4 regions of the Amphibiibacter pelophylacis genome follow, and region 1 is predicted to be linked to each of the others. Evidence: predicted binding sites of a transcription regulator. Region 1 holds the regulator's gene; each other region holds the start of a gene.

Region 1 (7,284 bases):
TGCACCTGCGCCGGGTTCAGGCGCTGCAGATGGTCAAAAACATGGAACACCAGCGCGGGCGCTCGCGGGCTGTCGGCCAGCCAGGCGGGCGGTACGGCCACGCCCTGCAGCGCCATGCCCCACTCGAAATCGGCCAGCACGATCGCGTGGCGCCCGGCGGCCAGATCGGCCTGCAGACGCTCGCAGCAAGCCGCCAGATCCTGCGGACCCAGACTGACATGGGCGTGGCGCCAGCCGCTGTACCAGCGGCTGCGAGCCAGCGCAACGTCGCCGAGGCCGCTGCTGGCGTCGTCGAGCAGCGCGAAGGGCGCCGGTTCAGTCATGGCGCGTCAGCAGCGCCCGCTGGCGGACGCCGCAAAGAGCCCGCCACCATGTCGAAGCGGAACAGGCGGCACTCGATGGCGCCGTTGTACATGGGCACGCGGGCCGATTCTTTCAGGCGCATCAGCGTGGGCAGTTTGAGTTCGGGCGTCAGCACCCAGGCGCTCCAGCCGGGGTAGTGGCGCTTCCAGTGCGCGGCCAGCAGCGAGAAGAAGGTCGCGGCATTCTGTCCGCCCGCAAAGGCCTCGCTGGCGACCTCGCGCGGGGCGGGGGCTGGCGTGTCGGGGCGGACGTCCTGGCGGCGACGCAGCGAGCCGCGCGCGGCGATGCGCTCGCCGTAGGGCGGGTTGAGCAGCATCACGCCGCCGTCCGCCGGGGGCAGGCGCTGCAGTGCGTCGCCGGTGTGGACCGTGAGCGCGTGCGCCACGCCCGCCGCCTGCGCGTTGCGCCGGGCGAAATCGCTCAGGCGGAAGGCGATGTCGGCGGCAAACACGGGCGCGCGCGGCGTGTGGATGGCGGCGCGTGCGGCGTCCACCTCGTCGGCCCAGGCGCGCTCCTGGCCCGCGAAAGGCAGCAGGCGCTCGAAAGCAAAGCGGCGGTTGAGGCCCGGCGCCATGCCGCAGGCCATCTGCGCGGCCTCGATGGCAATGGTGCCCGCGCCGCAGCAGGGGTCGAGCAGGGCCACGCCGTCCTGGCCCGTCCAGCCGCTGGCGGCGATCATGGCGGCGGCCAGGGTTTCCTTGAGCGGCGCCTCGCCCTTGACCTCGGTCGTGCCGCCTTTGGCGTCGCGCCAGCCGCGCTTGAACAGCGGCTGTCCCGACAGATCAACCGACAGCCAGGCGTGATCGGCGTTCAGGTGCAGCACCAGCGCCACGTCCGGGCGGCGCGTGTCCACGCTGGGGCGCTGCCCGACGGCGCGGCGCAAGCTGTCGCAAACGGCGTCCTTGACGCGCAACGCGACAAAATTCAGGCTGGGCAGCGGACTGCGCTGCGCACTGACATCCACCCGCATCGTCTGGCGGTGGCTGATCCAGGCCGGCCAGTCAACCTGCTCGGCCAGGGTGTAGATGTCGTCCTCAACCCTGTAAGCGCCATGCGCCAGCTGCCACAGCACGCGCTGCGCCAGGCGGCTGTGCAGGTTGAGGCGCAGCGCCACGCGCATGACCTCGGCCAGACTGGGACTGGCGTTCTCAGCGGCCTGGACCCAGACGCCGCCCTTGCCCGTCAGCGCCGCCAGTGTGGCGGGCAGCCAGGGGCTGATTTCGCGCAGCAGCAGGGGTTCGACCCCGGCGGCGCAGGGCAGGAAAAGGCACTGCCAGTCGGCCTGGGAAGACATCGGCATCGTCGTCGGGTTCATGGGCACTTTCGGAAAAAAGAGGATCAGTCCAGCGGACGGCGCAGGTTGGCCACCGGGATTTTCAGCGCTTCGCGGTATTTGGCCACGGTGCGGCGGGCGACCTGAATGCCCTCGGCGCCCAGCATCGCGGCGAGCTGGCTGTCGGACAGCGGCCGCTGCGGGTCTTCGGCCGCAATGAAACGGGCGATGTGCTGGCGCACGGCGGTGCTGGACATGGCTTCGCCGCCATCCTCGCGCGCCAGGCTGGACGAGAAAAAGAACTTCAGTTCGACCGTGCCGTGCGGCGTCTGCATGTACTTGCCGCTGGTCACGCGCGAGACGGTCGATTCGTGCAGGCCGACTTCAGCGGCGATTTCGCGCAGCACCAGCGGGCGCAGCGCCGACTGGCCCTGCTCGAAAAACCCCGCCTGGTGGTGGACGATGGCCTGCGCCACGCGCAGCAGGGTGTCAAAGCGCTGCTGCACATTGCGCACCAGCCAGCGCGCTTCCTGCAGGCAGTCGCCCATGCTGGCCGGGCGCGGGGGGCGCTGGGCTGCACCGCTCTCTGCGCCATCAGGGCGGCTGGCGTCCGCAGGCGGGGCGCTGCTGACCGGGGCAGAAGCCTCGGGCGCCGCTGCCGCCCGGGCGCTGGAGCGCTCGCCGCGCGGCGGGCGCATCCACTGCGCGTACTGCTCGTTGACGCGCACCCGGGGCATCACCGCCGGGTTGAGCGCCACCAGCCAGCCATCGACCAGCGCGTGGTTGACGCTGGGCGCCAGAGCGCCCCGGCTGCGCCGCACGATCACGTCGGGCACCACCACCTGCGCCTGCACGTCGGCAAAGCGGCGGCCGGGCTTGGGCTCGCAGCGGCGGATGAGCTGCGCAGCGGCCTGCACGTCGGCCAGTTCTGTGCCGGTCAGCGCGGCCAGTTTCTTCCAGTCGCGGCGGCCGACGGCGTCCAGATGGCGGCACAGCAGCACGGCCAGCGCCTGCTCGGGGCTGCGCGGCGCTTCGCGCAGCTGCAGCACCAGGCACTCGGCCAGGTCGCGCGCGCCCACGCCCGCAGGCTCCAGGCTGTGCAGCCAGCCCAGCGCGCACTGCAGGCGGGGCAGCCACGGGTTCTCGCCATCTGTGCCGTCGTCTGTGCCGTCGTCCGGGTCGACCTCGTCCGGCGGAAACTGCTCCGCCATGGCCTGCGCCAGCTCGTCCAGCGGCTCGGTCAGGTAGCCGTCGTCGTTCAGGGCGTCGATCAGCCACAGCAGCGCCTGTGCGTCGGGCCGCGACAGGCGCAGGTGGCGCACCTGGCCGCGCAGGTGCTCGGCCAGCGTGGGGCCCGGCTGGCCGCGCGCGCTGTGAGCGGCGCCGTCGCCCTCGTCATCGTCGTCGGACTGGCCGGGGGTGTAGGCGCTCAGGCCTTCCAGCCAGGCGTCGTCGCCGGCCGCAGGCAGCGGGGCTTCGGCGCTGGCGTAGGCCTCGTCCGGGCCATCGCCGCCGCCGCCGCTCTGGCGCTCGTCGCTGCGGCTGTCGCCGTCCCAGCCGCCGCCCATCGCGTCGAAGGAGACCAGTGTGTCCAGCGCAGCGGACGCTTCGCCATCGCCGCCATCTCTGTCAGTGCCCGGATCGGACGCTGTATCGGTCGCAACTTCGGCCGCAGCTTCGGCCGCAGACGGTGCGGCGTCAGGCGCGTCGATGCCGGGCGCGAGTTCCAGCTCCAGAAAAGGGTTGTCCTGCACGGCCTGCGCCAGCTCCTGCTGCAGCTCCAGCGCCGAGAGCTGCAGCAGGCGGATGCCCTGCGTCAGCTGCGGCGTCAGGGTCAGCTGCGTGGCGGTGCGGACCTGCAGGCTGGGCTTCACGCGGGGGCTCCAGCCATCACATGCGGAAATGTTCGCCCAGATAGACCTCGCGCACGCGCGGGTCCTCAACCAGCGCCTGAGGCTGGCCTTCGGCGAGCACATGGCCCTGGCTGATGATGGTGGCGCGGTCGCAGATGCCCAGCGTTTCGCGCACGTTGTGGTCGGTGATGAGCACGCCGATGCCCCGGTCGCGCAGGAAGGCGATGGTGCGCTGGATCTCGATCACGGCGATGGGATCGACCCCGGCGAAGGGCTCGTCGAGCAGGATGTAGCGCGGCTGCGTGGCCAGCGCGCGGGCGATTTCCACCCGCCGCCGCTCACCGCCCGACAGCGCCGGGGCGGGGCTGTGGCGCACGCGGCCCAGGCTCAGATCGTCCAGCAGGCCCTCCAGCAGCTCGGCGCAGCGGGCCCTGGACAGCGGCCGTCCGTCCGCGTCACGCTGAAGCTCCAGCACGGCCAGAATGTTGTCCTCAACATTCAGGCGCCGGAAAATCGACGCCTCCTGCGGCAGATAAGACAGGCCGAGGCGCGAGCGCTGGTGGATGGGCTGCTGCGTCACGTCGCGGCCGTCGATCAGGATGCGGCCCGCATCGGCGCCGACCAGGCCGACGACCATGTAAAACGTCGTCGTCTTGCCCGCGCCGTTGGGGCCCAGCAGGCCGACGACTTCGCCGGGGGCCACCGACAGGCTGACGCGCGACACCACCTCGCGCGGGCCGTAAGCCTTGCGCAGATCCTGGGCGAAAAGCCCCGACGGGGGATGGGGCGCGGGCGCGGCAGCAGCCATCAGGGCGTGCCCGGGCCCGTGGCGGCGTCCGGGGTAATGACGATACGCACGCGGCCCGGGGTGGCGGGCGCAGGCGCGGCCGCGCTGGCGCGGGGCTGGCCCTGCAGCGAGACGCGGCTGGAGGCAATATCGAACACCATCGCGGGCGCACGGGCGTCTTCGCGCGTGACGCCGCCCTGGGTGCGCACGAAGCGGGCATCGCCACTGAAGGTGACCTGGCGCGTGCGGCTGTCAAACACCATGCGCTGCGCGGTGCCTGTCACATTCTGGCCACCCGGCAGCGCCTGCGTGAACTGCGGCACCTGCCCGCGCCCGGCCAGCGCGGTGGCGACGACTTCGCCCGCATCGACCTTGCGCACTTCGACGCTGTCGGCCAGCAGGACAAAACCGCCCTGGCGCAGGCTGACCTGGCCGCGCAGGCGCACGCGCTGAGGGTCGAGATCGACGGTGCTGTCTTCCAGGCCCTGGCTTTCGATCACCAGCGGCTGGCGGCGGTCAGCGCTCGGGCCGCCCGCGGCAGACGGCGGGGTCTGGGCACTTTGGGCGTGGGCGTTCTGGGCACACACCAGCCCCGTGCCTGCCGCCAGCAGCATCGCCCCCCCCACCACCGCTTTTCGCAGACCCGTCGTGATCACTGCACGTCCTTCACTCTGGCCGATCCGGCAAAGCCTTTATTGTGTCACGGCAACATCGCCCTGTGCCTGTGCGTCCTTGATCACAAACCCGCAGCCCCTCCCCCGACTGGGGGACGGTGCGGGGCGGTTGTGCGCTACATTCTGGCGCTTGCCGCCCCCTGCCGGGGCACGAAAGTGCCATGACTGATTTTCTGTTTCCCTGCGCCCTGTCCCGATTCTTCTTTTCCCCGGCGCGCCGCAGTGTGTCCAGCGCCGTGCTGGCGGGTGTGGTGCTGGGTGCGCTGCTGGCCGCGCAGCCGCTGGCCTTGGCCGCCCCAGCCCTGCCTGCGAACCCGGCGACGAACCCTGAACCCGCCGCCAGCGACGCCGCGCGCGCCGAGCTGACCGATATCTTCCGCCGTCTGGCTCAGGCGGGCATCAGCGCTGACAGCGTGAGCTGGGCCGTGCTGCGCCTGGACGGCACGCCGGGCGGGCACGCGGTGTCCATTTACCGCTCGGACCAGCCCGTGATGCTGGCCTCAACCACCAAGCTGGTGACCACGCTGGCGGCCAACGAGCTGTTGGGCCCGCGTTTTGCCTGGCGCACGCAGGCGGTGCTGGAGGGCACTTTGAGCGGCGGCGTGCTGAGCGGCGATCTGCGCCTGATCGGTGGCGGCGACGCCTCGCTGACCTACGAGCGACTGCGCCAGTGGTTTGTGCAGCTGCAAAAGCGCGGGCTCAAGCGCATCACCGGGCAGATCATCCTGGACGACCGCGCCTTTGCCATCACGCCCGCCGACATGGCGGCCACGCCGGGGCCCAGCTCCAACAGCCCGCTGCACACCTGGCCGGATGCCTACATTGTCAACACCAGCGCCTACCAGCTCAGCCGCGCTGCGCCGACGGCTGCTCCTGCGGCCGGAGCGGCTGTGGGAGCCGTTGCGGGATCAGTTGCGAGCGCCCCGCGCAGCGACGGGGCCATCGCCGACGCCGCCATCGCGCGGGCGCTGAAAGCCCCGGCAGCCCCTGCCGCGCCAGCTCAACTGGCACGCCCTGCCCCCGAGTGGCAGTTCAGCCCCGCGCTGCCCGATGTGCCGCTGACCATCGCCAGCGACAGCCGGTGCTCGCCGCGCGCGCAATGGCTGCCGCAGGATGCGCCCCACCCCACCGGCGTGCTGCTGATGGGTCTGGGCGGAAAGAACTGCGTGGACAAACCCCGGACAGTGGTGCTGCGACCTAGCCCGCTGTCCAGCGCAGGTCTGACGCGCGCGGCGTGGGAAGCGGCGGGCGGTGAGCTCGACGGCCACGTCGTCTGGGCCACGCCTGCGCCACCGCCCAAGCCCGTCAAAGGCCGCAAGGCGCAGCGCGTGCGTCCGCCCAAGGCCTGGGCAACGCTGGCTTCCGAGCCCCTGCCCCAGCTGATCCGCCACACCAACAAGACCAGCGACAACCTGTACGCCCGTCACCTGCTGCTGAGCCTGGCGCCTGGCTTCCCAGCCCAGCCCGCGCGTCTGGCCGCCGCCCGCCAGCGCGTGCAGGACTGGCTGATCAGGCAGGGTCTGGCCAAAAACGCCATCGCGCTGGACAACGGCTCGGGCCTGGCGCGCAGCGAGCAGGCGCGGGTGCAGGATCTGGCGCGATTCGTCGCGCTGCAGTGGGCCAAGCCCGCGCAGCAGAAGCTGATCCTGCAGACGCTGCCCGTCGCGGGCGAGGATGGGACGCTGGCGCGTTACTTCAAAGGCTCGTCCGCGCAGGGCATTGCGCATCTGAAAACCGGCACGCTCAACGGCGTGCGCGCGCTGGCCGGGGTGGTCACGCCCAAAAACGGCCTGCCCGTGGCGCTGAGCGTGGTTGTAGTCAGCCCGAACGCCCACCGCGCCATGCCCGCGCTGCAGCGCTGGGTGGAATGGGTGGCGCGCTACGCCAGCCAGGCGCCCGCGCCGCCGGCTGTGGCCACACCGCCAGCGGCCCCTGCAGCACCAGCCGCTTCAGCCCCCTGATACACCCCCCAAGCCGGGCGCCCGTATATACTGGCGCGCGGCAACGTCCCCGTAGTTCAATGGATAGAACAAGTTCCTCCTAAGAATTAGATGTCGGTTCGATTCCGGCCGGGGACGCCAGCCTTTTTCTGCGACACAGCCGCACCGACACCCCGCTCTCACTCGGGATTCCAGCTCCAGCCCCGGCTGATGTCCACCGAGTTCTCCGAGCCCGCCCGGGCGCGCAGCCGGAAGTTTTTGCCCAGCCGGTAGAGCAGCTGCCACGAGCCTTCCGAGGCATTCAGACCGCGCTCGTAACCGATGTACAGGTTCTGCCCGATCTGCTTGCCCAGCGTCACCACGGTGCTGCGCACGCCATTGCTGTCGGTCTGGC
Region 2 (7,284 bases), on a different contig from region 1:
TGATGCCGGATACGGCCGATCGCGTGAAACGGTATCGGGACGACGCGCCACTGTTTGCGCGTTTCCAGATCGAAAACCAGATCGAAACCGCATTTTCGCGCACCGTGCATCTGCCGTCGGGCGGCTCGATCGTCATTGACCACACCGAAGCGCTGGTCGCGGTGGATATCAACTCGGCACGCTCGACACGCGGTGGTGGCGTGGAAGAAACCGCCACGCGCACCAACCTGGAAGCGGCTGACGAAATCGCGCGCCAGATGCGTCTGCGTGACCTGGGTGGTCTGATCGTGGTCGATTTCATCGACATGGAAGAATCGAAGAACCGCCGCGAGGTTGAACAGCGCCTGCGCGACGCCCTGCGCCAGGATCGCGCCCGCGTGCAGATCAGCGCCATCAGCAAGTTCGGCCTGCTGGAAATGTCGCGCCAGCGCCTGCGCCCGGCGCTATCTGAAGGCAGCCACATCGCCTGCCCGCGCTGCAACGGCACCGGTCACATCCGCGACACCGAATCGTCGGCCCTGCAGATCCTGCGCATCATCCAGGAAGAGTCGATGAAGGAGGGCACGGCCGCCGTCCATGTGCAGGTGCCGGTCGAAGTGACCAGCTTCCTGCTCAACGAGAAGCGCGCCGAGATCAGCAAGATCGAGTACAAGCAGCGCGTCAACGTGCTGCTGGTGCCCAATAAACACCTGGACACGCCCAATTACAAGCTGGAGCGCCTGCGCCACGACGACCCGCGTCTGGACAAGATTCAGGCCAGCTACACCATGATCGAGGAGCCGGAAGACGCCGTCTCGGTCAGCCGCCGCCGCAGCGCCGAAGAGCGCGGCCAGCCCAAGCGCGAGCCCGTCATCAAGGGCATCCTGCCCGACCAGCCCGCGCCGGTCGCCGTGACTCCGCCGCCCGCACCCAAGCCTGTTTCCCAGCCGCAGGCGGCAGTTCCGTCGCCGGCTATGGCACCGGCTCCCGTGGATGCGCCCGCAGCCTCTGGCGGCATCATGGGCTTCCTGCGCCGCCTGTTCGCAGGGCCGCCGCCCGCCGAGCAGCCCGCGCCTGTCGCACCGCAGGCCGTTGCGCCCGCTGCAGACGAGCGTGAAGGCCGCCGCAACGCCGGTTCCGGTCAGGGCCGTTCGGGCCAGCGTCAGGGCCGGGGCCGCAGTGATAGTCGCAGCGAAGGCCGTGAAAATCGTGAAGGCCGCGAGAACCGCGAACCCCGCGAAGCCCGTGGCGACAGCCGCCGCCCGCGTCCCGAAGCCGCTCCTGCTGAGGACGGCGCGGTGGCGCGTCCCGAGCGCCAGCCGCGTCAGCCCCGCGCTGATCGCCCGGACCGACCCGAGCGCGCCGAGCGCCCGGAGAAAAATGATCGGCCGGAGCGCGTTGAACGTGCGGAAGGCGACGGCGGCAACCGCCGTGCCCGCCGTCCCTATCCTGCAGACGCTGTGGCCGAAACCCCTGCTGACCCCCGTGACGAGGCGCTGAACGAACCGTCCTCCACTTCTGGCTACGGCATCGCTGCTGCGGGTGTGGCCGCTGCCGCTGCTGTCGGCACCGTCGCCGCGATGGGTGCCGAAACCCATGCCGCACCGGCCGAATCGGGCGAGGCCAGCGAAGGCGGACGCCGCCGCCGCCGTCCGCGCCGGGATCGTCCTGAAAACGCCGCGGGCGCTGAAGGCGCAGAGCGCGCAGAAGAAGGCCAGGAGGCACTGATTGCTGCTGATGCGGCCCAGTCCTACGCCGCCGACACTGACGCTGCTGACGCGACTGACACGCTGGACGTGGCCGAGGGCCAGGAAGGCACCGATGCCGCCGAATCCACCGACGGCGAAGCCGGGGTGGACGTGGAACGCCGCCGCCGCCGGGGACGTGGACGCCGTCTGCGCGGCCCGCGCACCCAGCGCGAAGGCCTGGCGCAGCAGGATTTTGTCGACACCGTGCCGGGCGACCTGGCGCTGGACCAGGGCTTCCGCCCGGTGGTCACTGCGCTGGACGAAGCGGCTGACACCGAAACCGCCGCCGACGTGTCCACCCACCCTGTGGTGATGGACGAGGTGGCCGACGAGCCGGTCGTGAGCCAGCCTGTGGCTGAAACAAGCGCTCCCGTGGCGGCGCAGCCTGCTGCGGTTCCCGTTGCTGAGCCTGTGCTCGCTGCGCCTGTGGCCCCCGCCGTCGTTCCGGCTGTGACGGTCGCTGCTGCCGTGGTGGCCGCGCCAGCACCGGCTGTCGCTGTGGCGCCTGCACAAAATGCAGCGCCCAGCCTGACGACCGCCCCGGCCACGGGCTGGAGCCTGCCCGAGCGCGATCTGGCGCAGATGCTGTCGGGCGCTGGCCTGCAGTGGGTGCAGAGCGACAGCGAGCGCGTGCGTGCCGTGCGCGAGCAGATCGCCAGCGAGCCGCGCCCCGCGCATGTGCCGCGCGAGCGCGCCCCGCTGCCGCCCGCCGACACCGGCCCGCTGGTGCTGGTTGAGACCCGCAAGGATCTGGCCGGCGTGCGCTACCCCTTTGATGGGGCCTGAATGGGCCTGATGCACGAATGGTGAGGCGCGCATGAAGGCCGTCATGGACGCCTTCTGGCGTGCCGCCGCCTACTGCCTGCACCCCAAGGTGCTGCTGTTGACGCTGCTGCCCCTGGCGGTGCTGGTGATGCTGGCGCTGACGCTGGGCGTGTGGTTCTGGCACCCGGCTGTGCAGGCGGTGCAGGCTGTCATCGGCGACTGGTCGCTGGGCCAGACCGCCACGCTGTGGCTGCAGCAGATCGGCCTGCCCGATTTGCGCGTGGTGCTGGCGCCGATGATTGTCATCGCGCTGGCGCTGCCATTGCTGGTGATGACGTCGCTGCTGCTGGTGTCGCTGTGGCTGACGCCGGGGCTGGTGCGTCTGGTGCAGCGTCGGCGCTTTGCGCAGATGGCGGCGGGCAAGGGCTCCGGCCTGTGGCGCGGCCTTGGGCTGTCACTGGGCTGGACGCTGCTGGCGCTGGTCCTCACCGTGTTGACCGTGCCGCTGTGGCTGATCCCGCCGCTGGTGCTGGTGCTGCCCCCGCTGATCTGGGGCTGGCTGACCGGCAAGGTCATGGCGCACGACGTGCTGGCCGAATACGCCAGCGCCGAAGAATCGCGCCAGATTCTGCACAGCCAGCGCGGCTGGTTCCTGCTGATGGGCGTGATCAGCGGCTATCTTGGCGCGGCGCCCACCGTGCTGTTCAGCATCCTGGGCGCTTTTGCCGTGGTGCTGGCGCCGCTGCTGGTGGTGGTGGTGGTGTGGCTTTACACGGTGGTCTTCGCCTTCACGGCATGCTGGTTTGCGCACTTCGCCCTGGCGCGTCTGCACCTGCTGCGCCAAAATGACGCGGAGCGGCTGGACGGTCCGGCCGCCCCTGCTGCTGGGCTGACATGAGCGATCCCCTCGAATTTCCCCCTGACACCGGCGCGCCAGACGACGCGCTCGAGCGCCACGCCGCCGCATTGCACGCTGGACCGCCTGCGGCCTTTGGCGCGCTGGTGATTGGCGACGAGATTCTCTCCGGCCGCCGCCAGGACCGCCATATGGCGGCGCTGATCGCGGCGCTGAACGCACGCGGCCTGCAGCTGGCCTGGGCGCGCTATGTGGGCGACGAGCCCGCGCAGATCGAAGAGGCGCTGGCCTGGGCGGCCCGGCAGCCCACGCCCGCTTTCAGCTTTGGCGGCATTGGCGCCACGCCGGACGATCACACCCGCGCCTGCGCTGCGCGCGCGCTGGGTCGCCCGCTGCACCGCCACGAGGGCGCGCAGGCCCTGATCCACACCCGCGCCGCAGAGATGGCGCAGGAAAAAGGGGTCAGCTACGACCCCGATCGCCCCGAAAACCGCCACCGCCTGCACATGGGCGTGCTGCCGCAGGGGGCGCGCCTGATCCACAACCCCTACAACCGCATTCCCGGCTTCAGCGTGGCGCATCTGCACTTCGTGCCCGGCTTTCCGGTCATGGCCCACCCCATGCTGGAAGAGGTGCTGGACCGCGAGTACGCCGCCTGGCACCACCGTGGTGCATGGCTGGAGCGCGCCATCATCGTCTTTGACACTTTTGAGTCGCGCCTGACCCCGCTGATGGAGCGCATCGAGGCCCAGCACCCCGGCGTGCGCGTCTTCAGCCTGCCCAGCGTGGCGCACCCGCAGCACGGTCCGCACATCGAGCTGGGCGTGAAGGGCGAGCCCCAGTGCACCGAAGCCGCCTATGCCCAGTTATTGGGCGAGTTGCGCACCTTATCGGTGCGTTTTCAGGAGATGATCAGCACCTGAATGGTGCATGATCGCCGGATTGCGCCTGCGTCCGCCGGGAGCGCCTCTGGCATGGTTTATGCTGTAGTCTGATTCAGAGATCACTGGTTCAACCCCGGCGCACCGTCCGGGATTTTATGGAGAGCACAATGAGCAAAAGCGTCGCAGACGTGATGAAGATGGTGGCCGAACACGAAGTCAAGTTCGTGGATTTCCGTTTCACCGACATCCGGGGCAAAGAGCAGCACGTCACCGTGCCCGTGTCCCATTTTGACGAGGACAAGTTCGAATCCGGCCACGCCTTTGACGGCTCGTCCATCGCGGGCTGGAAGGGCATCGAAGCCTCGGACATGCTGCTCAAGCCCGATCCCAACACCGCCAACATCGACCCCTTCTTCCAGGAGCCGACGCTGATCCTGACCTGCGACGTGGTCGAGCCCAGCGATGGCAAGGCCTACGAGCGCGATCCGCGCAGCCTGGCGCGCCGCGCCGAAGCCTATCTGAAGGCTTCCGGCCTGGGCGACACCGCCTACTTCGGCCCCGAACCCGAATTCTTCGTGTTCGACAGCATCCGCTGGGGCAACGACATGAGCGGCTCGTTCTACAAGATCGAGTCTGAAGAAGGTGCCTGGAACACCGGCGCCGAGTTCGAGGGCGGCAACAAGGGCTTCCGCCCCACCGTCAAGGGCGGTTACTTCCCCGTGCCCCCGGTCGATTCCGGCCAGGACATGCGCTCGGAAATGTGCCTGATCCTGGAAGAGCTGGGCATCCCCGTTGAAGTGCACCACCACGAAGTCGCCAACGCCGGGCAGATGGAAATCGGCACGCGCTTCGCGACCCTGACCGAGCGCGCCGACTGGACACTGCTGCAAAAGTACGTGATCCACAACGTCGCCGCCGGTTATGGCAAGACGGCCACCTTCATGCCCAAGCCCATCGTCGGCGACAACGGCAGTGGCATGCACGTGCACCAGTCGGTCTGGAAAGACGGCAAGAACCTGTTCGCCGGTGACGGCTATGCGGGCCTGAGCGATTTCGCGCTGTACTACATCGGCGGCATCATCAAGCACGCCCGCGCGCTGAACGCCATCACCAACCCCGGCACCAACAGCTACAAGCGCCTGGTGCCCGGCTTTGAAGCCCCGGTGAAGCTGGCCTATTCGGCCAAGAACCGCTCCGCTTCGATCCGCATTCCCTTCGTGGCCAACCCCAAGGGCCGTCGCGTGGAAGCCCGCTTCCCCGATCCCCTGATGAACCCCTACCTGGGTTTTGCCGCGCTGCTGATGGCGGGCCTGGACGGCGTCGAGAACAAGATCCACCCGGGCGAAGCCGCCACCAAGGATCTCTACCACCTGCCGCCCGAAGAAGACGCGAAGATCCCGACCGTGTGCCACAGCCTGGATCAGGCGCTGGAAGCTCTGGACGCGGATCGCGCCTTCCTGACCAAGGGTGGCGTGTTCACCGATGCCTTCATCGATGCCTACATCGACCTGAAGATGCAGGAAGTGACGCGCTTCCGCATGGCGACTCACCCGGTTGAGTTCGACATGTACTACACGCTGTAAACGGTCAGGCAGCGAAAGGGCGATGGACGGATGACGGACACGGCGGCAGGCCTGCGGCGCACGGCAGCGGTTCTGGTGGTTCTTGCCGCCGGATCGGCGGCTGGGCCGCTGCGTGCGGCCACCGTGTACCGCTGTCCGGGCCCGCCGGTGCTTTACACCGACGCCTATACGGCGGCGGAGGCCAAACGGCTCAAGTGCAGCCCGATACGCAACGCGCCGATCACCGTCATCACCTCGCCGGTGCGGCTCACCCCCGCACCGCAGGTCAACCTCAACGAGGTGCAGCAGCAGACGCAGGATAAGGTGGTGGGGGGCGACAGGCCCGCCAGCACCGCGTCCCGCGAGCGTGCGCCAGCCCGATCGCCTGCGCCCAAAAGCGCGGGTGCTGGGGCGGGCAGCAGGCCGGGTTTCTACGCCGATGGCGACGCGCGGGTGCCAAGCACCACCCAGCAGAACCGCGACAAAGACGCCCGCATGATTCTGGAGAGTGAGCTGCAGCGCGAAACCGCCGCGCTGGACGCCCTGCGCGCCCAGCTGGCAGGCGGCCAGTTGCCCCTGCAGCCCGGCGAAACCGCCACATCCCCGGCCTACCAGCAGCGGCTGGCCGAGCTGAAAACGCGCGTGGCCCGTCATGAAAACGACGTGCGCGCCATCACCAAAGAGCTCGAACGGCTCAGGCGCTAGCCCTTTGGGCTGCGGGCGCCTTCGCCGCCCGGGCCTATCACTGAAGGAGACTCCTGCGTGCAAGCCCCCGAAACTGGCCTGCCGGCGCACAGCCCTGCCTTTGACCAGATGGCCGTGTGGCTGGCCTGGGTGGACGGCGAAGGCCAGGTCCGCCACGCCAACGCGGCGCTGCAATCGGCGCTGGGACGTTCGCTGCGCCAGCTGTGCGGTCGGCCAGTCCAGGACTGGCTGGTGCTGGGCGACGAGGTGCTGCAGGCCATGGACCGCATCCGCCGGGAAGATTTTGGCCACAGCCACTTCGAGGCCACCCTCGGGGGTGCAGCCTGGCTGCGCCCGCCCACGGCGCTGATGGGGGAGGGCGTCGGGCCCGCCTCTCGCCTGCGCGGGCTGATCAGCCGCAGCGACGAAGGCTGGTGCCTGCTGCAGATGTGGCCGGTGGCCCGCCAGCAGGAACAGGACGAGGAGCGCCAGGCGCGCGAGCACCAGATGGCGCAGCACGCGCTGTTTCGCGCGCTGGCGCACGAGATCAAAAACCCGCTGGGCGGCATCCGGGGTGCCGCGCAGCTGATGGCCATGGATTTCACCGCGCTGCAAGACGGCAGCGCCGCGCTGGACAGCGACATGCTGAAGGAATGGCGATCGTGCGCCCGCGTGGTCGACGACGAGGTCGGCCGCCTGCAGGGCCTGGTCGACCGGCTGCTGACGCCGCAGCGGGCGCCGCGCCAGCAGGGCTGGGTGAATGTCCACGAGGTCTGCGAGCACGTCTGGCGCCTGGTCAAGGCCGA
Region 3 (7,284 bases), on a different contig from region 1:
GCCGACAGCGCGACCAGATCGCCCCGGCGCTCCAGGTCGCGCAGCTCGTGCATGGGCTGGCCCATGCGCACGCCCAGCGCCTTGGCCTCGTCGGAGCGCGAAATGGCGCAGCCGTCGTTGTTGGACAGCACAACCACCGCCCGGCCTTCCAGGCGCGGGTGGAAAACGCGCTCGCACGAGACGTAAAAGTTGTTGGCATCGACCAGCGCGAACATCACAGGCTCCTCAAACGGCCCGCGCGGTGCGGGCGCAGGCTGGTCACGACGACGCCCCACAGCCGCCACTCCGAGCCCTCCTGCGGCTCGAAACTGGGGCCTTCGCTGCCGTGTGCCTCCAGGCGCAGCACGCCGTCGCGCTGGTGCAGGCGTTTCACGGTGAGTTCGCCGTCCAGGATGGCGACGACCACGTCGCCGTGCTGCGCGTCCAGTGATCGGTCCACGACGACGACATCGCCGTCGAAAATGCCCGCGCCCTCCATCGACCGTCCCGACACGCGCAGAAAGAAGGTCGCCTCGGGGTGATCGGTCAGCAGATCGCGCAACTCGATGGGGCGCACGTCAAAGTCGGCCGCAGGCGAGGGAAAACCCGCTGGAACGCGGCTGGATTCAATCAGCTGGACCAGAACCGGGTCGGTGCTGGCGATGCGGTGGACGGTGGTGGTCATGGTGATCCTCAGGCAATCCATTATCCCGCGCTATGCTTTCTCCCATGAACCCCATTCCTGCTTTATGGCGCATCCTCTGGCCCCTGCCCTGCAGCGCGGTGGGCCTGGTGCTGGGCCTGCCGCTGCTGGCGCTGGGCGGCAGTGTGCGGCGCGTCGGGCCGACGCTGGAGATCGCATTGCGTGCCCGCCAGTACGAGCTGCCGCGCTGGGTGCACCGGCTGCGCTTTGGCGGCATCACCTTCGGCCATGTGATCCTGGGGCAGAGCCACGAGCTGCTGGCCGTGCTGCGCGCGCACGAGCGTGTGCACGTGCGCCAGTACGAGCGGCTGGGGATTTTCTTCTTTGTGGCCTATCCGTTGGCCAGCCTGGTGTCCTGGTGGCGCGGGCAGGGCGCGCACGCGGGCAACCGCTTCGAGCGCCAGGCTGTGGCGCAATCAGCGCCCGATAGCGATCAGGCCAGGTCCCGCTCGACCTGATCGCGCACGCTCGCCCATTCCTCATCGGTGAAAAGGCGCGAGCGCGTGTGAAAGGCCTTGCCCGTGCTGCCTTCCAGCGAGAACGTGCCGCCATGGCCGTCGATCACATCCAGGATCAGCTGGGTGTGCTTCCAGTAGTCGTACTGCAGTTTGCCGATGTAAAACGGCATCCCGCCGACGTGGCCCAGCAGGACGTCCTGCGGACCTATGGTCAGGTCGGTGGGCAGGTAGCAGTTGGCGGCGCTGTTGTCGCAGCAGCCGCCCGACTGGTGGAACATCAGCGCGCCATGCTCCCGGTGCAGTTCGGCAATGAGCTGCAGCGCAGCCTCGGTCGCAATGACGCGGTCCACCATGGCGGTCTCCTTTCAGGCTTTGGGGCGATCGGGCGGTCGGGCGGCAGGCGGTCAGAAGAAGCCCAGCTTGTTCTCGCTGTAGCTGACCAGCAGGTTTTTGGTCTGCTGGTAATGGTCGAGCATGACCTTGTGCGTCTCGCGGCCGATGCCCGATTCCTTGTAGCCGCCAAACGCCGCGTGCGCCGGGTAGGCGTGGTAGCAGTTGGTCCACACGCGGCCGGCCTTGATGGAGCGGCCCATGCGGTAGGCGACGTTGCCGTTGCGGCTCCACACGCCCGCGCCCAGGCCGTACAGCGTGTCATTGGCGATGGCCAGCGCTTCGGCCTCGTCCTTGAAAGTGGTCACGGCCAGCACGGGGCCGAAGATTTCTTCCTGGAAGAGGCGCATTTTGTTGTGCCCTTTGAAGACCGTGGGCTGCACGTAATAGCCGCCCGCCAGATCGCCCGGCAGCAGGGCGCGCTCGCCGCCGATCAGCAGCTCGGCGCCTTCCTGGCGGCCCAGTTCCAGGTAGGAGGTGATTTTGGTCAGCTGCTCCTGCGAGGCCTGCGCGCCGATCATGGTGGATGCGTCCAGCGGGTTGCCCTGGGTGATGGCGGCGATGCGCTTGAGGCAGCGCGCCATGAACCCGTCGTAGATCGATTCGTGGATCAGCGCGCGGCTGGGGCAGGTGCAGACTTCGCCCTGGTTGAAGGCGAACAGCACCAGGCCTTCGACGGCCTTGTCCAGGAAGCCGTCGTCGCGCTCCATGATGTCGGCGAAGAAGACGTTGGGCGATTTGCCGCCCAGCTCCAGCGTGGCCGGGATCAGGTTGTTGGCGGCGGCCTGTGCGATGACGCGGCCGGTGCTGGTCGATCCGGTGAAGGCGATCTTGGCGATGCGCTTGCTGGTCGCCAGCGGGAAACCCGCCTCGCGGCCATAGCCGTTGACCACGTTCAGGACGCCAGGCGGCAGCAGATCGGCGATCAGCTCGATCAGGATCAGCAGGCTGATGGGCGTCTGCTCGGCGGGCTTGAGCACCACGCAGTTGCCCGCACCCAGCGCCGGGGCCAGCTTCCAGGCCGCCATCAGGATGGGGAAGTTCCACGGGATGATCTGGCCGACCACGCCCAGCGGTTCGTGAAAATGGTAAGCCACGGTGTCGCCGTCGATGTCGGACAGCGCGCCTTCCTGCGCCCGCACGCAGCCCGCGAAGTAGCGGAAGTGATCGCTGGTCAGCGGGATGTCGGCGTTCAGGGTTTCGCGGATCGGCTTGCCGTTGTCCACGGTTTCGGCGTAGGCCAGGCGCTCCAGGTGGGCGTCGATGCGGTCGGCGATCTTCAGCAGGATATTGGCCCGCACGGCGGGTGGCGTCTTGCCCCAGCCGTCGGCGGCGGCGTGGGCGGCGTCCAGCGCCAGCTCGATGTCCTCCGCGGTCGAGCGCGCGGCCTGGGTGTAAGGCTTGCCGGTGATGGGCGTGATCACATCAAAGTACTGGCCTTTGACCGGCGCACGCCACTGGCCGCCGATGAAGTTGTCGTAGCGGGCCTGGTACTGGATTTTGGCGTCGGCCGAGCCGGGTGCGGCGTAGATCATGGTGGGTCTCCGGGGGTTATGGTCTGTTGTGCTCAGTGGCAGTCTGGGGGCAGCGGCCTGCCCATGCAGAATCATTGCAAGGGCCGTGCCAGCGCAGCCCTGCCCTGTGCGGCGGCTGCGAAGCGGGGCGTAACTGTCACAGGGCGCAACAGCGGCCGGGCCGGGTGTCCGGCCGGGTGTCACTTTCTGTGACAGTTGCCACTGCGCCAGTCCCGTTGCGGTGGGGGGTTTGTGGTCTGCCACTACACTGGTCCGAACAGGCTGCGACAGATGGCCTGCAGGAGACAGCGATGCGTGCATCCCTTGCGTCATCCGGCCCGCTGCGCCAGTGGCGGCGGCAGTGGCTGGACCACGGTGCGTCCCCGCAGCTCAGCGCCGACGCGCCGAGCATGCCCGGCCTCACGCCGGAGCTGCTGCGCTCGTGGCGCCGCTCGCTCGATGCGGGCCTGAGCCCCATGGGCCGCCTGGCGCCGCCCGACAACGCCAGCGGCCCCGAGCTGCAGCGCCTGCGCAGCCGCCACCACGACATGATCCGCCACGCCCTGCCGGTCATGGACCACCTGATGGGTCAGGTCGGCCAGAGCCTGGTCGTGCTGGCCGATCCGCTGGGCGTGCTCATGCACACGCGCGGCAGCACCGCCTTCGCCAGCAAGGCCGAGCGCGTGGCCCTGCTGCCCGGCGCGTCCTGGCACGAATCCTGGCGCGGCACCAACGCCATCGGCACGGCGCTGGCCGAAAGCCAGGCGGTGGAAATCCACGGCGCTGAACACTACCTGGACCGCCACGCCTGCCTGACCTGCGCCGCTGCGCCCATCGCCTCGCCCACGGGCGAACTGCTGGGCATTCTGGACATTTCGGGCGATCCGCGCGGACGCCTGCCGCACAGCCTGGGTCTGGTGACCCTGGCCGCGGGCCTGATCGAGAACAGCCTGATGCGCGCCGGAGCCAGCCCGCACCTGCTGCTGCAGCTGCACCCCACGTCAGAGGGCCTGGATTCGGTGGATCAGGCGCTGCTGGCGGTATCGCCCGATGGCTGGATCGTCGGCGCCAACCGCCGCGCGCTGGCGCTGCTGGGCCTGCAGCAGCGCGACATCGGCGGACTGGCGCTGGACCGCGTTCTGGAGGCGCGCATCGGCGATCTGATCGCCCTGGCGCGTGGCGGCCAGCCCCGGCAGCTCGCGCCCAGCAGCGCAGCGGGTGAGGCGCTGCACCGGCCGGAGCGCCTGTTCGTTCGCGTCCACGCCCCAGCCTGCGAGCCGCCGCTGCACGCCGCCTCGGCCCAGGCGACGTCGCGCGCCAGCGCCCCGCCTGCGCCAACCGCCCCGGCCCATCCCCCCGATGCGCTGGCCGTGCTGGACAGTGGCGACGCCGCCTGGCGCGAAGCCGCCCGCCAGGGTCGCCGCCTGATCGCGCGGCAAGTGCCGCTGCTGATCGCGGGCGAATCGGGCGTGGGCAAAGAGGTGTTTGCGCGCGCGCTGCACGCTGTCTCGCCGCGCGCGGCCGGGCCTTTTGTGCCCATCCACTGCGCGGCGCTGCCCGAGGGGCTGATCGAGGCCGAGCTCTTTGGCTACACCGGCGGCGCCTACACCGGTGCCAGCCGCCAGGGCGCGACCGGCCGCATCCGCCAGGCGCACGGCGGCACGCTCTTCCTGGATGAGATCGGCGACATGCCGCTGGCCCTGCAGGCCCGCCTGCTGCGCGTGCTGCAGGACCGCGAGGTGCAGCCGCTGGGCAGCGGCGCAGCGGTGCGGGTGGATTTCACCCTGTTGTGCGCCAGCCACCGCGATCTGCAGCGCGAGGTGGCGCAGGGGCGTTTCCGCGAAGATCTTTACTACCGCATCCAGGGCGTCACGCTGACGCTGCCCGCGCTGCGTCAGCGCAGCGACCGCATCGCGCTGGCGCACAGCCTGGTCGCCCAGCTTCAGGCCGAAGCCGGGGAAGAAGCCCAAGGCGAGACCAGCGTCGGGCTGTCTCCCGCGCTGCAGTCCGCCCTGCAGCGCCACCCCTGGCCGGGCAATGTGCGCCAGATGCGCAGCGTGCTGGCCGCCGCGCTGGCGCTGCGCGATGCGCACGAACCCCTTCTGGACCTGCACCACCTGCCGCCCGCTTGGCTGGACGAGGCCCTGGCCCAGCCCGACAGCGCAGCCCCGCACCCGCCGCCCGGCAGCGAGCACGTCCACGCCGCCGCCAGCGCTTCGCCGCGCACCTTGCGCGAGCTGTCCGACCAGGTCATGGCCCGCGCGCTGGAAAACGCCCGGGGCAATGTCTCCGCCGCCGCCCGCCAGCTCGGAATCAGCCGCCAGACGGTGTACCGGTGGCGGGCTGGGGGAAATGCATAAGAGTTCGACTGCTCACCGAAAAGACCACACAGTCGGCACCATCACATCACAAAACCAAGTCAGTTCATTCCTACATTTTCTCCTGCCGCAGATGGACAGAGCGACACAACAACTTGTATGATGACCGTATATTCCTCTTTTAAAAATTTTAACACCCATATGCCTGCCACCCCTCTTTCAAAAAGAAAAACCCGGAGTCTGACCGATGAAGTGGTTGCCGCTATTTCGCAGAAAATCAGCGACGGAATTTATGTGGCGGGCGCCAAATTACCCAAAGAAAACCTGCTGATTGAAGAATACGGCGTCAGCCGGACTGTCATACGCGAGGCCATTTCCCGGCTGCAGGCCCATGGCCTGGCTCAGACAAAGCACGGCATAGGAACGTTTATACTTTCTCCTGAAGCTGGGGTCTCTGTACGAGTCGGAACCAGCCAGCTTAATACTTTACGCGATGTTATTGCCATTCTAGAACTGCGGATCAGCCTGGAAAGCGAAACTGCTGGCTTGGCAGCCCAGCGACGCAGCCGGGATGACTTGGCCCGAATTCACCAGGCAGCACAGGACTTTGGGAGCTGTATTTCTGCGGGCACGGATACATCAACCGCAGATATTGACTTTCACCTGAGTATTGCCAAAGCCACAGGCAATCATTACTTTCATGATATCCTGCTCCAGCTCAGTCAGGCACTGATCCCCAGACGGCGCCTGGGACCAATGCCTTGGAGCCAGCATAACAATCAGGCCAGTTATCTTCAGAAAATTCATGAAGAGCACCTGTCGATTGTTGACGCCATTTCCCGTCAGGATCCGGAAGGAGCACGGGCAGCGATGCGAACCCACCTGGGCAATAGCCGTGAGCGGCTGCGTAAAGCACAGGAGCAGGCTCTGCCGGAGCAGATCGGCTGAGCCAACTCTGCCTTTGGCGTGGTTGTCAACGGACCATAGCCGGTTTCTTGGGATCAAAAGTCCAGCCGGGTATCAGAAACTGCATGGCTGCGGCATCATCTCTAGCGCCCAGTGCCCTGTTTTTGTAGAGCTGGTGCGCTGCCTCAATGCGCTCTATATCAGGCTCTATACCCAGCCCGGGCTTATCAGGCACATGCAGCAGGCCACCCCGAATCTGCAGCGGCTCCTGTGTCAGCCGCTCTGTGCCTTCCTGCCAGATCCAGTGGGTATCAATCGCCGTGACCCGACCGGGTGCAGCGGCGGCCACATGGGTGAACATGGCGAGCGAAATATCAAAGTGGTTATTGGAATGGCTACCCCAGGTCAGACCGAACATGTGGCATAGCTGAGCCACTCGAACCGATCCCGACAATGTCCAGAAATGAGGGTCTGCCAACGGAATATCCACAGACTGAAGCTGGATGGCATGGGCCATCTGCCGCCAGTCTGTAGCAATCATATTGGTCGCTGTGGGCAGGCCAGTCGCCCGCCGAAATTCGGCCATCACCTCGCGGCCGCTGTAGCCCTGCTCTGCGCCACAAGGATCCTCTGCATAAGCCAGCAAATCATGCCTGTTCCTGCACAGGGCAATGGCCTCTTGCAGACTCCATGCACCATTGGGATCCAGGGTGAGCCTAGCCTTCGGGAAACGCTTTGCAATCGCTTCAATAGCAGCAATTTCCTCTTCACCCCGCAGGACGCCACCTTTCAGCTTGAAATCATTGAACCCATAAACCTCATAAGCGGCGCTGGCCAGATCCGCTACCGCCTCAGGTGTCATCGCCATTTGATGACGCAGACTGTGCCACTTGTCGCTTTGGCCATCAAACGGCTGATAGTCCAGTCCGGTCTGGCGACTGTCTCCCACATAAAACAGGTAACCCAGAACCTCGACAGCGCTGCGCACCTGTCCGTCACCCAGCAGCTGCGCCACA
Region 4 (7,284 bases), on a different contig from region 1:
GTGGTCAACGCCGGCCTCAAGAGCGAAGCCTACGTGCCCATCGACGAATTCAAGAACGACCAGGGCGAGATCGAAGTCCACATCGGCGACTTCGTGGCCGTGGCCATCGACGCCGTGGAAAACGGTTACGGCGACACCATCCTGTCGCGCGACAAGGCCAAGCGCCTGGCCTCGTGGCTGGCGCTGGAAACCGCTCTGGAATCGGGCGACTTCGTCACCGGCACCGTGTCGGGCAAGGTCAAGGGCGGCCTGACGGTGCTGGTCAATGGCATCCGCGCCTTCCTGCCGGGTTCGCTGCTGGACACGCGCCCTGTCAAGGACATGACGCCTTTCGAAGGCAAGACGCTGGAATTCAAGGTCATCAAGCTGGACCGCAAGCGCAACAACGTGGTGCTGAGCCGCCGCGCCGTGGTCGAAGCCTCCATGGGCGAAGAGCGCGCCAAGCTGCTGGAAACCCTGCACGAAGGCGCCATCGTCGATGGCGTGGTCAAGAACATCACCGAATACGGGGCCTTCGTGGACCTGGGCGGCATCGATGGCCTGCTGCACATCACCGACATGGCCTGGCGCCGTGTGCGTCACCCGAGCGAAGTCGTTCAGGTCGGCCAGGAACTGCAGGCCAAAGTGCTCAAGTTTGACGCCGAGAAAAACCGCGTTTCGCTGGGCATCAAGCAGCTGGGTGAAGACCCGTGGCTGGGCGTGTCGCGCCGTTACCCCAACAGCACCCGCCTGTTCGGCAAGGTCAGCAACCTGACCGACTACGGTGCATTCGTAGAAATCGAGCCCGGCATCGAAGGTCTGGTGCACGTCTCCGAAATGGACTGGACCAACAAGAACGTGGCTCCGTCCAAGATGGTGTCCATGGGCGACGAGGTCGAAGTCATGGTCCTGGAGATCGACGAAGACAAGCGCCGCATCTCGCTGGGCATGAAGCAGTGCAAGGCCAACCCGTGGGAAGAATTCTCGACCACGGTCAAGCGCGGCGACAAGGTCAGCGGCCCGATCAAGTCCATCACCGATTTCGGCGTGTTCGTGGGCCTGGCCCAGGGCATCGATGGCCTGGTGCATCTGTCCGACCTGTCCTGGAACGAGCCGGGCGAAACCGCCGTGCGCAACTACAAGAAGGGCCAGGAAGTCGAAGCCCTGGTGCTGGCTGTGGACGTCGAGCGCGAGCGCATTTCCCTGGGCATCAAGCAGCTGGACGCCGATCCCTTCACCAGCTACACCTCGGTCAATGACCGCGGCATGGTGGTGAGCGGCAAGGTCATCAGCGTTGATGCGCGCGGTGCCGAAGTCGAACTGGCCACCGAAGTGCTGGGCTATGTGCGTGTGAGCGAAATCAGCCGCGACCGCGTCGAAGACGCCAGCCACGTGCTGAAGGTGGGCGACGAGATCACCGCCGTCATCACCGCGATCGACCGCAAGACGCGCAACATCCAGCTGTCGATCAAGGCCAAGGACCAGGTCGACCAGCAGGAAGCCATGCAGCGCCTGTCGCAGTCGAGCGAGCGTGAAAACGCGGGCACGACCAGCCTGGGTGCGCTGCTGCGCGCCAAGATGGGTGGCAGCGACGAGTGATCGCTCCAGCGAAGGGGCGGCTTCGGCGGCCCCTTTGCGCTGCTCTCCCAGCCACCGGGTCCGGCTCTGCCAGACCGGTGGCTTTTTTGATCGCCGCCCGAAGCGCGCGCCTGTGACACCAAGGATCCCGCCATGACCCGTTCCGATCTGGTGAGCGCCCTGCTCAAGCGCTTTCCGCAACTCACCCTCAAAGACACCGAGCTGGTGGTCAAGACGCTGCTGGAGGCCATGTCCGGCGCTCTGGCCAAAGGCCATCGCATCGAGATTCGCGGCTTCGGCAGTTTCGCCGTCAGCCGCCGCCCGCCGCGCGTGGGGCGCAACCCGCGCAATGGCGACGAGGTGCTCATCCCCGAAAAGCGCGTGCCGCACTTCAAGCCCGGCAAAGCCCTGCGCGAGGCCGTGGACCAGGGCTCTCCCGCCGCCTGACTGGCCTCTTTATCTGTCCGGCGCGCGGCCGTCTGCCGCAGCGGGCTGGGCCGACGTGCTGTCGCCCGCCCCCAGCGCTTTCTGCCAGATGACCAGATCCAGCCAGCGCCCGAACTTCCACCCGGCCGACGCCACAAGCCCTGCGCGCACGAAACCGGCGCGCTCGTGCAGACGGATCGAGCCCAGGTTGGCGCTGTCCCCGATCATGGCGACCATCTGGCGCGATCCGGCCTGAGTGCAGCGCGCCATCAGCTCGGCCAGAAGCGCCGAACCCACGCCTTGGCCCTGGGCCTGTGGCGCGATGTAAACCGAATCTTCCACGCAGTAGCGAAAGGCCTGGCGCGGGCGAAGCCAGCCCGCATAGGCGTATCCCAGAATCTGGTGGGCCTCGTCCCGCGCCACCAGCCAGGGCAGTCCCAGTGCAGCCACGCCGTCAAAGCGCTGGCGCATCTCAGGCACGGTGGGCGCGACGGTTTCGAAAGTGCCGGTGCCGTGATCGACCGCGTGGGCGTAAATCGCCTGGACGGCGGGCAGGTCGGCAGGGGTGCAGGGTCGGATCAGCATGAATGTCGCCAATTTCTGACAGATGAGGGCGGGTACGGTGCCCGCAGCAGCGGTGGGCCGCTTATAATAGCCGGTTCATTCAAAGTTCCGGCTGATGTTCAGGCTGGAACGCTACAGATCAGACTCCGGCCGTACCGCGCTTTCTCAAGCGGTCCGGCCCAACATTCAGGAAGATGGGCATGGTTGTCATTCGTTTGTCGCGCGGCGGTTCCAAAAAGCGTCCTTTCCACAATATTGTCGTGGCCAACTCGCAAAACCGCCGTGACGGCCGTTTCATCGAGCGCCTGGGCTTTTACAACCCCGTGGCCTCGGGCCAGGCGGAAACCCTGCGCATTGCGCTGGACCGCGTCAACTACTGGGTGAGCGTGGGCGCGCAGCTGTCCCCCGCCTGCGCCCGTCTGGTTGGCGAAGCCAAGAAGACGGCCACCGCCTGATGGCCGTGGCGGGTTTGCCGTCCGGGCTGCTGCCCCTTGATGCGCAGACCCCGTGGCCGGACGATGCGGTTGAGGTCGCCTGCATCACAGGCGCCTGGGGCGTCAAAGGCGGCATCCGGATCAAACCGTGGTCATCTGACCCGCAGGCTTTGCTGGGGGCCAGACGATGGTACTTGCAGGCGCCTGAAGCTGTGCTGCGCCAGCCGCAGGCTGCGGGCGGCGCCGCAAAAATCGCCATCTCCTACCCCTGCCGCGTGCAGGTCGCCCAGGTCAAGCCCCAGGGCGAAGGCATGGTTGCGACACTGCGCGAAGTGGCCGACCGCGCCATTGCCGAAGCCCTGCGTGGGGCGCGGATTTTTGTCTCACGCGCGCAATTCCCCAGCGGCGATCCCGACGAGTATTACTGGGTCGACCTGATCGGTCTGGAGGTTCTCAACCAGGATGGTCAGCGCCTGGGCACCGTGCACGATCTCATGAGCACCGGCCCGTCCAGCGTGCTTGAGGTGCATGGTGACGCCCGCCAGCACCTGATTCCTTTTGTCGCGCAGTATGTGCTGGCCGTCGATGTGGCGGGCGGGCAGATTCGTGTGGACTGGCCCGAGGATTTCAGCGATTGAACCCGCCGGATCCGGTCTCTTCGATGAATCAGCAGGACTCAGACGGCGCGCGCGTGCAGCGCGTTGATCTTATTACCCTGTTTCCCGAACTTTTTCCGTCCCTGATGGCTGTGGGTGTGACGCGCCGCGCCTATGCCCTGCATGGGGCCAGCCCGGATGCTGCTGCGGCACTCAGTGCAGCAGCGGCCTGGCCGGCGGGCGGCGCGGATGCGGCGCTGCAGGTTCATCTGTGGGCGCTGCGCGATTTTGCGCAAGGCACTTACCGCCGTGTGGACGACCGCCCCTTTGGTGGTGGCCCCGGCATGGTGATGATGGCCGAGCCGCTGGAGCGCGCCCTGGCCGCGCTGCCGCCAGACGGCGCGCAGAGCCCGCGCTGCGTCATCCACTTCAGCCCCAGTGGCCAGCCGCTCACGCAGCTGCTGGTGCAGCGCCTGGAGCGCATCCCCCGCCTCGTCGTGCTGTGCGGCCGCTACGAAGGCATAGACCAGCGCGTGCTGGATCGGCATGTCGATCTGGAAATCAGCTTGGGGGATTTCGTGCTGTCGGGCGGCGAACTGCCCGCGCTGGCGCTGCTGGACGCCATGGCGCGCCTCAAGCCCGGCGTGCTGAACACGGCGCAATCCCACGAGCAGGACAGCTTCTCCGACGGCCTGCTGGAAGGCCCGTGCTACACCCGCCCCGAGCGCCTGCCGCCCGAGCTGGGTGGCCTGGCTGTGCCCGACGTGCTGCTGAGCGGCGACCACGCCAGGATCGAGCGCTGGCGCCGCGAACAGAGCCTGGCCAAAACCGCGCGGATCAGGCCAGATCTGCTGGCTGATCCCAAGCCTTAAGGCGTTTTGGCTGCCGTGCGGCAGTTGGCGGGCAAATACTTGGGATCAAGGGTGCCGCCGCAGGTCCAGACAACATTTTGACTTGATACGCTGGGCTGGCTCAGATCGAAACTGGGTACCAGTGCCAGTGTGTTCTTGCCGATCGGAGCGACGGCCTCCGTGAAGGTGACTGTGATGGTGCCATTGGTGGCGCTGGCCACATTGGCAATGTTTTTTGTGGGCTTGACGATTTGGATGCCCAAGTTAATGCCGCAGAGGGTGGCATCCGGGTTGTAGCCCAGACATTCCATGTTCTGAGGGCCACGCGAGGTAAAAGTCTCCATGATTGCCGTTTTATAACCTTGGGCCAGACTTAGGCCTTCCGTCACTTTGGAGCGCGTTGTGTAGTCCAGAAAAGCTGGGGTGGCAATAGAAGCAAGCACACCAATGACGGCGACCACGATCATCAGCTCGATCAACGTGAAGCCACTATTTTTTCTCTTCATGATGGGCACTCCGCAGCAGGAAGCAAAAAGCGCCCGAAGGCGCTTTCTGGATTGAATCAGGCATCAGCGAGATTAGGTACCACGGCACTCGGCCGGCAGTACGCTCTGCGGAAGGGCGTTAGTGCCGCTGCTAGCACCAGCACGGCATTTCCAAGCGATGGAACCGGTGCTTGTAGTGACGTCAGGCGTCAGCGTCAGTGTGGCATCGGTGGCCACCTTGTCATTGAACGTCACCGTGATCACGCCGTTGGCACCCACTCCAACACTCTTGACGGCCGTGCCGACAATCTTGTTGGCTTCAGGCAGACCAACGTCAGAGTTGCTTGTGGGCAGCTTGTTGTTCGAGGTGTAGTACTCGGTCACACCTGTTTTAGCCGCACTGGCCAAGGTCAGGCCTTCTGAAACGCGGGCGCGTTTGGTGTAATCCTGGTAAGCCGGCAGCGCAACGGCTGCGAGGATACCGATGATGGCCACCACGATCATCAGTTCGATCAGGGTGAAGCCTTGCTGGGCACGTTTTTTCATGGAGAACTCCTGGAGGGTTAAAGGATGACTTCCTCTAAGCAGGTTCCGTGCCAGGTGTTTGAGTTGAGCCTGCTGGCTGCGCAAGGCTTGTGCGTGACAAAGTGCAGGTTTGTACGGCGTAGCGGGCGACACTTTTTGCGCAGCCCTCGGCTGGCGGGCGGCAAAAAGTGTCAACTGACAAAAAACGTCAGCCTGTTGCTGTGCCTGCCGTCTTGCACTCGCTGGGCAGATACTGGGGTTTGACGCCCTTGTCGGTTGCCGGAGCGCAGGCCCATTGCAGCGAGCCGTCTTTGTCCTGCGGGGTGAGGGTCAGCAGGTTGTGTGTGGCGTCATCGACTTTCGTGGAGAAAGTCACGGTGATGACGCCGTCAGCACCGACCTGCACGTTGTCCACGCTCTTGCCTTTGATGGTGGCGGGCAGACCGGCTTTGTCATTGGCGGTGGGCCAGGCGCCGTTGTTGGCGTAATACTCGGTGACGGCGGTCTTGGCCCCGCTGGCCAGCGTCAGGCCCTCGGTAACGCGGCTGCGTTTGGCGTAATCCTGGTAGGCGGGCAGGGCGACGGCGGCCAGGATGCCGATGATGGCCACGGCCACCATCAGTTCGACCAGGGTGAAGCCGTGCGGGCGCACTGTGGTGCGGTGGGCGGTACGTTGCGGGATGCGGCGAGGGGTCATGATGTGCTCCAGTGGGGGTGTAAAGGCACATCCAATCTAGTCGCACGCGGCGCGGGTGTCTGTCCCCTCGCGGGGGGTGTCGGTCGCTGGGCTCGCGCCGTTTTACGCCATCACACTGCGCACCGCAGCGCCTGCTCTGGCAGCGCGAAAATGGCTGGGCGCTCCCAATTCAGCTGCTGACCCTGCTGCAGCGGCTGCAGGCGATGGTGACCGCCTTGGCAAGGAGCAAACAGGGGGGCCTCGCTGGAGCGCAGACCTGCTTGCGGGCTGTTGTGCTGGCCCATCTGCTGGCAGGCAAGGCCCAGGCTGCGCAGCACGGCGGCGTGTTCGCCCGGTTTGATGTGGGTCAGGTGCACGGTGGTGGGCTGGCGCAGCTCGCCCAAACCCGCCAGCAGCGTGGCGGGGCAGTGGTGGCCGCTGATGCGGGCCAGCAGGGCGTCGTCGTCGGAGAAGGCGGTTTCGGCGATCAGTGCGGCCACATCCAGCTCGTTGAGGCGCTGCCACAGCGCCGGACAGGGGCCGGTGTCGCCGGTGTAGGCCCAGACGCGGCCGGGCTCGTCCGCCGGGGAGACGGCATAGCCGACGGCAGGCACACTGTGCTCGGCGGGAAGGGCTTCGATCCGGCGGTCACCCAGGGCGATGATGTCGCCGGTCTGCAGGGGCTCGAAGGCCAGCGTGGGCTGGCGCGGCGAGGGCAGGGCGCTGAAATCGGGCCAGATCACGCCGTTGAAAACGTGGCGGCGCAGGGCGTCCAGCGTTTCGGGCAGGGCGTGCACACGCACCGGCGGGCGCGATGCGCGCTGGCGCAGCCGCATCACCGTGTCGGCCAGAAAGCCGATGGACACCACGTGATCCAGGTGTGAATGCGTGATGAAAATATGGTCAATGCGCGCCATTTCGTCCACCGTCAGGCCGCCCACGCCCGTTCCGGCATCGATGAGGATGTCGTCGTCGAGCAGGAAGGTGCTGGTGTGGCTGCCGGAGGCGATGGAGCCCGAGCAGCCCAGGACGCGAAGTTGCATGGTGAATCTGGGGCTGGCGAAACGCGATGATGCGCGCCCCGCCGGACAGGGGCAAGGGATTAATCCCCTGCTGTGTGGGAAATAGCACCAGCCGGTGTGCTGTTGTGCACGCAAACCGGATCCCGTA

The links. The regulator sigma-54, encoded in region 1, starts transcription at its own class of promoters, with help from an activator protein. The targets are predictions, from matches to a motif close to TGGCANGNAANCTGCTTT.
Region 2: a site for sigma-54 is predicted at 4,319-4,336, ahead of glnA (type I glutamate--ammonia ligase). Genes of this name have one in related genera too.
Region 3: a site for sigma-54 is predicted at 3,139-3,156, ahead of exaC (acetaldehyde dehydrogenase ExaC). Genes of this name have one in related genera too.
Region 4: a site for sigma-54 is predicted at 5,495-5,512, ahead of RV045_RS00160 (pilin). Genes of this name have one in related genera too.

Annotation. Positions count from the first base shown of each region.
Region 1 covers NZ_JAWDIE010000013.1:34,471-41,754, forward strand. The annotation lists gene RV045_RS09410 (bifunctional chorismate-binding protein/class IV aminotransferase) at 1-323, opposite strand, end outside; gene RV045_RS09415 (THUMP domain-containing class I SAM-dependent RNA methyltransferase) at 320-1,678, opposite strand; gene rpoN (RNA polymerase factor sigma-54) at 1,702-3,510, opposite strand; gene lptB (LPS export ABC transporter ATP-binding protein) at 3,527-4,297, opposite strand; gene RV045_RS09430 (LptA/OstA family protein) at 4,297-4,932, opposite strand; gene RV045_RS09435 (D-alanyl-D-alanine carboxypeptidase/D-alanyl-D-alanine-endopeptidase) at 5,112-6,911, shown strand; tRNA gene RV045_RS09440 (tRNA-Arg) at 6,957-7,031, shown strand; gene RV045_RS09445 (translocation/assembly module TamB domain-containing protein) at 7,070-7,284, opposite strand, start outside.
Region 2 covers NZ_JAWDIE010000024.1:3,472-10,755, forward strand. The annotation lists gene RV045_RS12945 (Rne/Rng family ribonuclease) at 1-2,513, shown strand, start outside; gene RV045_RS12950 (EI24 domain-containing protein) at 2,545-3,390, shown strand; gene RV045_RS12955 (competence/damage-inducible protein A) at 3,387-4,271, shown strand; gene glnA (type I glutamate--ammonia ligase) at 4,400-5,815, shown strand; gene RV045_RS12965 (hypothetical protein) at 5,846-6,499, shown strand; gene RV045_RS12970 (two-component system sensor histidine kinase NtrB) at 6,557-7,284, shown strand, end outside.
Region 3 covers NZ_JAWDIE010000007.1:98,547-105,830, forward strand. The annotation lists gene RV045_RS06095 (Y-family DNA polymerase) at 1-215, opposite strand, end outside; gene RV045_RS06100 (LexA family protein) at 215-664, opposite strand; gene RV045_RS06105 (signal peptide prediction) at 709-1,140, shown strand; gene RV045_RS06110 (DUF779 domain-containing protein) at 1,116-1,493, opposite strand; gene exaC (acetaldehyde dehydrogenase ExaC) at 1,545-3,065, opposite strand; gene RV045_RS06120 (sigma-54-dependent Fis family transcriptional regulator) at 3,356-5,404, shown strand; gene RV045_RS06125 (FadR/GntR family transcriptional regulator) at 5,522-6,310, shown strand; gene RV045_RS06130 (enolase C-terminal domain-like protein) at 6,336-7,284, opposite strand, start outside.
Region 4 covers NZ_JAWDIE010000001.1:26,446-33,729, forward strand. The annotation lists gene rpsA (30S ribosomal protein S1) at 1-1,578, shown strand, start outside; gene RV045_RS00130 (integration host factor subunit beta) at 1,711-2,004, shown strand; gene RV045_RS00135 (GNAT family N-acetyltransferase) at 2,014-2,568, opposite strand; gene rpsP (30S ribosomal protein S16) at 2,748-3,002, shown strand; gene rimM (ribosome maturation factor RimM) at 3,002-3,619, shown strand; gene trmD (tRNA (guanosine(37)-N1)-methyltransferase TrmD) at 3,643-4,449, shown strand; gene RV045_RS00155 (pilin) at 4,446-4,934, opposite strand; gene RV045_RS00160 (pilin) at 5,007-5,459, opposite strand; gene RV045_RS00165 (pilin) at 5,647-6,135, opposite strand; gene RV045_RS00170 (MBL fold metallo-hydrolase) at 6,246-7,157, opposite strand; gene RV045_RS00175 (CHASE2 domain-containing protein) at 7,217-7,284, opposite strand, start outside.